One region of the Lysinibacillus sp. Ag94 genome, then DNA from elsewhere that is predicted to be linked to it. Evidence: riboswitches for the same ligand, from Rfam matches in the RefSeq annotation. Region 1 holds a riboswitch; the other holds the start of a gene.
The links. Region 1 has a riboswitch for FMN ahead of ribE (riboflavin synthase). Riboswitches for the same ligand answer to the same signal wherever they lie in the genome.
Positions count from the first base shown of each region.

Region 2: another riboswitch for FMN. It lies ahead of MY533_RS05710 (ECF transporter S component); the one in region 1 lies ahead of ribE (riboflavin synthase).

Region 1 covers NZ_CP096780.1:1,508,303-1,512,788, reverse strand. Annotated here, with positions in the region: gene ribE (6,7-dimethyl-8-ribityllumazine synthase) at 1-67, opposite strand, end outside; partial or broken gene ribB (3,4-dihydroxy-2-butanone-4-phosphate synthase) at 122-712, opposite strand; gene ribE (riboflavin synthase) at 807-1,445, opposite strand; FMN riboswitch at 1,586-1,711, opposite strand; FMN riboswitch at 1,838-1,963, opposite strand; gene MY533_RS06805 (YibE/F family protein) at 2,210-3,334, shown strand; gene MY533_RS06800 (YibE/F family protein) at 3,337-4,113, shown strand; gene MY533_RS06795 (HAD hydrolase-like protein) at 4,428-4,486, shown strand, end outside.
Region 2 covers NZ_CP096780.1:1,277,934-1,282,419, forward strand. Annotated here, with positions in the region: gene MY533_RS05705 (RNA polymerase subunit sigma) at 1-1,057, shown strand, start outside; FMN riboswitch at 1,310-1,505, shown strand; gene MY533_RS05710 (ECF transporter S component) at 1,727-2,311, shown strand; gene MY533_RS05715 (SH3 domain-containing protein) at 3,293-4,486, shown strand, end outside.

The sequences.
Region 1 (4,486 bases):
AACGACCAACTACTACTGCTATTTTTAAATCCGTACCAATCAATTGTGCTTCAAATGTTTTAACCATTGTTCTTTTCTCCTTTTATATAGACATTTTATTTTCTTCCATTATTTGTTGACTACGATAAGTGGCCAATGCTTCTATGGAAATCATTTTTAAATGATGTAGCGCTGCGTATTTAACAAGGTCATTAAAGCGTAGCATTTTGCCATTGTCCCCCATAATTTCACAAATAATGCCCGCAGGAATACTATGACACAGCTTGGCCAAATCAATTGTAGCTTCTGTATGTCCTCTACGCTCTAATACACCATTTTCCTTTGCAATTAACGGGAATACATGACCGGGTCTACGAAAATCCGCAGGTTTCGCTTGTGGTTCTAGCATTTTTTTTATAGTCATTGCCCGTTCAAAGGCACTAATTCCAGTCGTTGTGTCTACATGATCTATACTAACGGTAAATGCCGTTTGATGATTATCTGTATTAATACTAACCATAGGCTTTAATGCTAATTTTTGTGCAAGCTCCTGTGAAATCGGCGTACAAATAAGACCTCTTCCATAGGTCGCCATAAAGTTAATCGTTTCTGGGGTCATAAATTCCGCAAGTGCGAGTAAGTCCCCTTCGTTTTCTCGGTCCTCGTCATCTACTACAATAATCATCTTCCCTTGTTTTAAATCCTCTAATGCTTCTTCAATTGAATGTAGCAATATCGCCACCTCCAGCTCGTAAAATGTATTAGATCCATTATGCCTCGGCATAATTGCGTCTAAAATTTTGCAGATATTTGGACTCTAATAGAAGTTAAAACCCGTTTTTTGCTAAGAAGTCTCTTGAAATGGTTGGTGCTTCCTGTCCACGCTTAAGTTGATGCAAAATGTATTTTCCAACTAAATCGGTTTCAACATTGACGAGATCACCAATTTTTTTCATACCTAAAATAGTTTCCTTGTATGTGTGAGGTATCAGTGATACTGTGATACCGTTTTTCTCGACATGGAAGAGGGTTAAACTCGTTCCGTCGATTGTAATAGAGCCCTTTGGTATACAGTAGCTCGTTAACTCCTTCGATAGTTCAATATCAATATAGACTGCATTTGCTAATGTTCGCTTGCGCACTATTTTCCCTATCCCGTCTACATGTCCGGATACAAAATGACCACCGAAACGTCCATTAGCCGACATAGCGCGCTCTAAATTTACCGGATCTCCAACTAAGAGCTGCTGTAAATTTGTTGCGCTCACTGTTTCAGGCATTACATCCATCGTTAGCTCTTGTTCATTAAAATGTATCACTGTTAAACAAACACCATTGACCGCTATACTGTCTCCGAGCTTTACATCCTCTACCATTTGCTTTGAAATTACGGTAATTTTCATACTTTGCCGATCACTTTGCATGGTTTTTACGGTACCAATATCCTCAACAATTCCTGTAAACATTTTTTCACCTGCTTTCAATCATTTAATAAATTTCCGTTCAAACAAAAAACCCCTTAAATGAAAGGGGTTTGGGAGTTCATCTTAAGACGTCAACAAATAAACCTTATGGATATAATATTTTTTCCATAGGCTGTCATCTCATCGTTCTTCTCCCATCCAGACTGTCACTGTCGGTTTTGGATTCGCACCAAATCAGCTTGCGCTCACGGACTTTGAATTTCTTCATCACCGCCGATTGGGAATTTCACCCTACCCCGAAGAACTACTGCTATTCAATTTTTTAGCTAAATAAAACAAAAACTACTTCCCGCTATAAAATGGGAAGTAGTTAACATAAAAGCATACTTAAAGAAACCTTATAAACTCAAGCGAATTTAAAAAGCTCATATACTTTTACCCTTCTCCCATCCAGACTATAACTGTCGGTTTTGGATTTGCACCAAATCAGCTTGCGCTCACGGACTTTGAATTTCTTCATCACCGCCGATTGGGAATTTCACCCTACCCTGAAGGATATTTTTATTTAGCTATTTCTAACGATAACACTATTTTATTTTATTATCCAGATAATTCTTAATAGAAATTTTTTTCTCTACCTAATTTCGCTTTCATAAATTTGTACTAACGTTGGTTTTTTTCTTAAATGAAGGAACCTCTAGTCATTTAGCACGTTACTTTATAATGGCATTTTTTTATCTGCTTAACATTAACAATGAACGCAACAAATATGATTAGATTCCCTTCTCACATTGGAGGTTTTTTTATTGCAAACCATCTTGAAAAAAAAATCGTTTAACAAAGTCATATTTTATACTTTTATCGCAATTTGCTTTATCGCTTCTGTTTTTTTCGTTTATCACAATGAAGGATTTTATGACCGTCCAATTGCAGAAGTTATAAAAACAGAATTAAAAGAATCAAATCTTGTAACGGATATGTATGAAAATGATGATCATTTATATACTCAGCAAATTACAGCTGTATTAAAAAATGGTGAAAAAAAAGGTAAGCTTATTCATTTTACCAATGAGTATTCAGCATCTGGAGCCTTTGATCAAGAGTACCATGTTGGACATAAATTATTTGTTTCTATAAAAGCAAATACAAACGAAAATGGAGATTTAACTGGGACAATTTTAGACGTAAAACGTGATCAGTTTGTCTTGATAGTGGCGTGGATTTTTATCGTTGCTTTGCTGATTGTTGGGAAAAGACAAGGGTTATTTTCTATCATCAGTTTAATTGTAAATTCTCTTGTCTTATCCTACGCTTTAGATTTATATATACATTCCAATATAAATTTGATAGTTATTAGCGGGGTATGTGTTCTTTTATTTACGGTCATTTCTTTAATTCTCATTAACGGCTTGAACGAGAAAACATATGCGGGGATTGTTGCAACACTTATCGGAACATTTATTTCGTTATTGATTAGCGCTGTAGTTCTGTGGATCACAAACGAGAACGGAATTCGATATGAAGAGATGCAATTTTTAACGCGCCCATATCGGGTAATTTTTATGGCTGGGTTATTTATTGGAGCACTAGGAGCTGTAATGGACGTCTCCATCACAATGGCTTCTTCAATGTTCACTTTATTTGAGCAAAACCAAGATCTATCTGACCAGGCACTGAAAACCTCAGGAATTGATATCGGGAAAGACATTATGGGAACGATTACAAGTATTTTGTTTTTAGTTTATATTTGTGGCTCAATCCCTATGTTGATTTTATATTTGAAAAACTCTTATCCATTGGGGCAAACACTTTCCATGAACCTTTCATTAGAATTAGCTAGAGCCCTAGCAGGGGGAATCGGTGTAGTCTTAACGATTCCGATCAGTTTATACACTTCTATTTTTTTCATTAATCGAAAGAGGGCAAAATAATGATGAATGTATTAGTATGGTTAACTGCCATTTTATTCATATTAATGATTGTTATTGGTGGGAAAAAAGGTGTACGTTCTTTTCTATCTTTATTTTTAAACTTTGGAGTGCTCTTTATAACTATCTTTTTAATGACTAGTCAGAAAAATAGTCCGATTATATTAACGCTCATTGCCTGTACCGTCATTAGCTGGATTAGCTTATTTTTTATTAATGAAATGAGCAGTAAAACGGTAACTGCATTCATTTCTACAATGATTACGATTGTAATTTTATTACTATTCATTGTTTTTGTAACGGAGAAATCAATGATTCGTGGATTCGGGGAAGAATCCTCTGAGGAAATCAGCATATTTTCCCTTTATATTGGCGTCAATTTTGTGCAAATTAGCGCTTCCGTTATTATTATGAGTACGATTGGGGCAATTTTGGATGTTGCTATTTCCATTGCTACTTCTATGCATGAGATTCTTCATCATAATCCTTTCATTAGCAGAAAAAAATTATTTACATCAGGTTTAAGCATTGGAAGGGACATTTTAGGGACAGATACAAATACATTATTTTTCGCTTTCTTTGGTGGTTATTTAAGCTTGTTCATATGGTTTAAAGATTTATCTTATTCAATTGGCGAAATCATTAATTCTAAAGTATTTACCACTGAACTTATTATGATATTTTGCGCAGGTATTGGCATCGCACTCATCATTCCTATTACTTCCTCGGTAAATGCCTATTATTTAATAAAAAAACGAGATACAACACAAGATGTTGCATAATAATTGTACCTGTCACCCTGTTCAATACCAACGGATGGCAGGTACTTTTTGTCCATTCAACTACATAATAATTTTAAAGATGATTTCGTTATTGATTTTAACGCATTTTTCGGTACAATATTTACCAATGAAGGTACCTTACTCCCTTTCATCAAAAAAACATTTACCCTTTAGTAAAAAAATTATTCATCTAGGGTTATTTACAATACGCTGTTTCATATCCTGTATAATCATGTCATTATTTTTTGAATAGGCAGTAACATTTTCAAGAAAAAAACGTCTTTACAACTAGATTATAAAGGAGAAAATTTGTAATGAAATATATTATCTTTGATTTTGATGGAACACTGGCAGATTCTACAGCAGTGTTTAC
Region 2 (4,486 bases), 230 kb from region 1:
TAAATGGCCAATTTTTATGAGTGTTGCAGCAGTTTTCGCTTTGACAGTATTTACAGGCTCGACGTTGCTAAATCATAATGATACAAAAATAGACCAGGCTAATGCGCCTGAAACCTCTCAATATTCAATATCGCCAGACGATCATGTAGCGAAAAGCTCTATCAACCACGATAAGATGATGGAATCCAACAACATCGTAGCAGAACATTCAAGGATCATGTCTCTACGATCATCTGTTTATGCGGAAGATTTAACAGATGCAGTAGTATTTCATATTGGTTTGGCCAATCGTGATAAGAAAAGCGTGCCGATGACGTATATCATTCCAAATGAACGAGTAGCTACTGATTTTCCGAAGAAAAAGCCTACAACATTACAAATGTATGAAAAGTATGCGCCGCAAATTGATGAAAAAGCAAATGGTTTTACTAACTATCATCCATATAAAGGAGAATTGAAGGAGAAGGGCGATAAACTCGTTCATGTTTTGCCGAAGAAAAACGATTATGATGTTGCTTCAGCAGATACGAATGAATATTTAGATACTTTACAGGATACATTCTCAGATTCAGAGTATAAAGATGTTGAGTTTGAAAATTCTGATGGTACAGCCTACAAATTTTCTAAGGATGAAGAGCCAAGTAAGTCTATGACCTTAACAAGCGCAAATCACTTTAATTATTATTTATATAAAGATGAAAATGGAGCTGAATATTTATCACCCGATACTCGTAAAACTTTTTCCACTGTTACAGAAGCGCTTACCGTTATGCGAAATAAAAATGATGATGTATACGTTCCAGTTGTACCGGAAAATATAACATACAGTGTGAAAGAAGTAGCAGAAGGTGTTATTGTTACATTTGATGAGCCGCTTGATTTAACGACCATGGATACTGTTCGTGCAACTCAAATGATAGAAGCTATGATGCTTACTGCTGCAAGTTTTGAACAACAAATACGTCTAGACAATGTTGTACAGGAAAGCTGGGAAGGATTTGATTTAAAAAAATTCTTGCCAAAGCCTGTAGGAGCCAATAAACGATATATGCCATAAACAGCCTAACAACAAAAATAGAATTAAAGAAATTTTTTGGAGCATTCTCGCCGCTATATGTGCGTGAATGCTCTTATTATTGGAATTTTTTTAGCGAAAGCAAAGCATCCTGTACAGAAGTGTCTCTAATATGGACTTAAGCTACTTTTCATGTGCTTAAAGCATACAAGTTTAATCGGATTTTTTTAAGCAAAGCTATTTACTTTTCTCTAATAATTCATTATAGTAAGGCTATGAAACAAAAAAATAATGATTCATCTTCGGGGCAGGGTGAAAATCCCGACCGGCGGTAATAGAGTTGTAAATCGCTAATGTTTCTTTTAGGACATATTAGCTCGCATATTTACGAAAGGCTCTTCAGCCCGCGACCTGTGCAAAAATTTTTTGCATGGCTGACTTGGTGCGATTCCAAGGCCGACAGTTAAAGTCTGGATGGGAGAAGATGGAGGTACGATCGTCATTCATTGTTATGAATTTAACTATTTACGAGCGTTTTTTCGATGTGATTTCACACAGCGTATGCTCAGAAAATAGTTAATTAATGGCGTTTTTTAATCTTGCCTATTCTCCCTTATGCTCTTTGCATAAGGGTTTTTTCATGATGATGATCGATTAGGTCGTAACCTTTCTTCTTGCGAGATTGAATCAGCAAAGAGGAGAGAGTTTTCAATGAAGAAAAATGTTAAACTTCAATCTTATATTACGATTGGCATGCTGAGTAGTATTTCGTTTTTATTAATGCTTTTTAATTTCCCGATTCCGCCGTTTCCAGCGTTTTTGGAAGTGGACTTTAGTGATATGCCAGCATTATTAGCGGCGATTACTATGGGACCTATAGCCGGTATTTTAGTAGAATTATTTAAAAATGTGTTGGACTGGGTTTTCTCAGGCACGCCAACGGGAGTACCGGTAGGACATATCGCGAACTTTGCAACAGGTATTTTATTTATTCTACCAGTGAGCTTTGTATTTAATCGCTCCAAAACAGTTAAAGGCCTTGTCGGAGGTTTAGCTGCTGGAACAATTGTAATGGCAGTAGGAATGAGCATTCTTAACTATGTTGTATTTTTACCTATGTACACTTACTTTTTAGGTATGGAGCCTGTTGTAGGTGATTCACTATATAAAATGATCGTAGCTGGTATTTTGCCATTTAACATTGTGAAAGGTATTTTAATTACCATCATCATGGCATTACTATTTACAACAATGCGTAAATGGATTCATCATCAGCGTTCTATGTATATGAGTTAATTTCGAGAATAAAGTATGATTTAGGATAGTGTTCAAGTAATGACACCTCATTGGACTGTTAAAGTCTAGGAGGTGTTTTTTGTTGCTTAAATTTGCAATTGCAGATTTTTTAGATGAGAAAGAGTTACAGAATTTAAGCAATATACACTGACCTAACAAGATGGTATTAAGGTAACACAATTACTAGATATTGACGAATCTCAATCGAAGGAATTTCTTAAAAGATATAGTGGGTGATATATATGTAAGAAACCACTTCTACAATACAATCGAGAGGAGAAGGAGGTCTAATTTTTTCTCAACGGATGATACATTACCTATAAGTGTATTTGAATTTGCTCGTTGTGTATCTGAAATATCGTAGGCAAGATGTTTGGTTATGCTCCTGCAACTGTATTCAACAATGAGATTATTGACGTTGTTTGTGTAATGAGAGAAGTATTCGTGCATTGATTCAGAATTTAGAACTAGCAGGTTTGATTGAGGTTGATAGAAAGGTTCCGAAGAAAGATGGTTCTTTTGCTAAGAGCAATACCTATAACATCATACATAAGGGGAGGCAATTCCTCCCTCTTTTTATATACCACTAAAGTACGAAGTTGACATTTTGGTATGTTGCTTTTAGATTCCAAGTAACTCTATTGTTTCAACTTTGAGTCAGCTTACAACAACAATTGTAGCAAGTTTATAGAGCCATTTAACGAGCTTGTAAGAGTTGATAGATTTTGCTTGGGCTTGTTTCAATGGACTTTAGGAAGCTTACCTATTTCACAAAAAAAGTAAAAATCCAACAATCGCTATTTACAAACTTTACACCGAATTAAAATTAAACAATATATGTTTGAGCTATCATTTATTGTTCAAAAATGTTAAATGAAGGAAATGTTGACTATTACCCCTATCTCAAATATTGGGTTTATGATAACATATATCTGAATCTTTTATCTTTAAAAAATATGAAAGGAAGTGTAATAATCACATATGAAAAAGATATTGAAACCTTTGATTAGTGTGATTGCCATTGGTACCCTCTCTCTATCTATAAACATAGATAAAAATGTATTAGCTAATAATATTGCAAATACATGTGGGTATGATTCGGCGTCGAATGTAAACCCTGACTATTCCACAATGAACTGTTTGTTAACCGAAACAGCACTGAGTTATGATGTTCCACCTGAAATTGTGAAGGCAATAGCGGAAGGTGAAAGTGGAAATTGGCGTCATTTCGATAGTAATGGTAAAGCGATTGTGACAGCAGATAATGGAATTGGCATTATGCAAATTACAAATCAAGCTGGCTACGATCAAGATAGACTAAAAAGCGATATTGTCTATAATATTCAAGCTGGTGTAAAGACTCTAGATGATATGTTTAAGCGGAAGGATTTGCCTAGCATCAACGGTGGGGAAAGAGATGTATTGGAACATTGGTACTTCGCTATCATGGCTTATAACGGTACTAAACCAGTAAATAGTCCAATTGTCCAAGCAACTGATGAAAGAAATGCAAATGCCTATCAAGAAAGAATTCTCCGAATTATTGAGAAATTGGAATTAATAGACTTAACAGAGCTGCCTTTTAAACGCGAACATTTTCAATATGATTCTAACAGCAGGGAAAATATTAAATTTTCAGCGATGAACTATAAATTTGATGTACCATTAACAAAATCAAAGTATTTTTTTAAAACAAATCAGAAAGTTAGTGCAACAACAACTAATGTAACATTGAGGACAAGACCTACTAAGGATAGTACTGCTATGGGTACTTTACGTGAAGGTGAAATTGTTACCATTACGGGACCTTTTGAATATGAAGAAGTATCAACGAAGAAAAACCATTTTGTTTGGTATCCTGTGAAAAGAAATGACGGGACAAAGGGGTATGTAGCATCAAGTTATTTAAACTACTCAGCTTCAACACCAACGCCAACACCTCCAGTAACACCGCCAACAACGGGAAACGTTGATGTATCAAAGTTTGCTGATTACAATGCAAACCAATACTGGGCTGAGGATTTTAAGTGGGCAGTCAACATCGGTATCATCAGTGGATACCTAAACGTGAAAAACCCATCAACAGGCAAGTACGAAAACTTACTTAAACCGTACACTAACTTAACGGAAAACCAAATGTTAACTATCCTATTCCGTTACTTCAAACCATCAGAA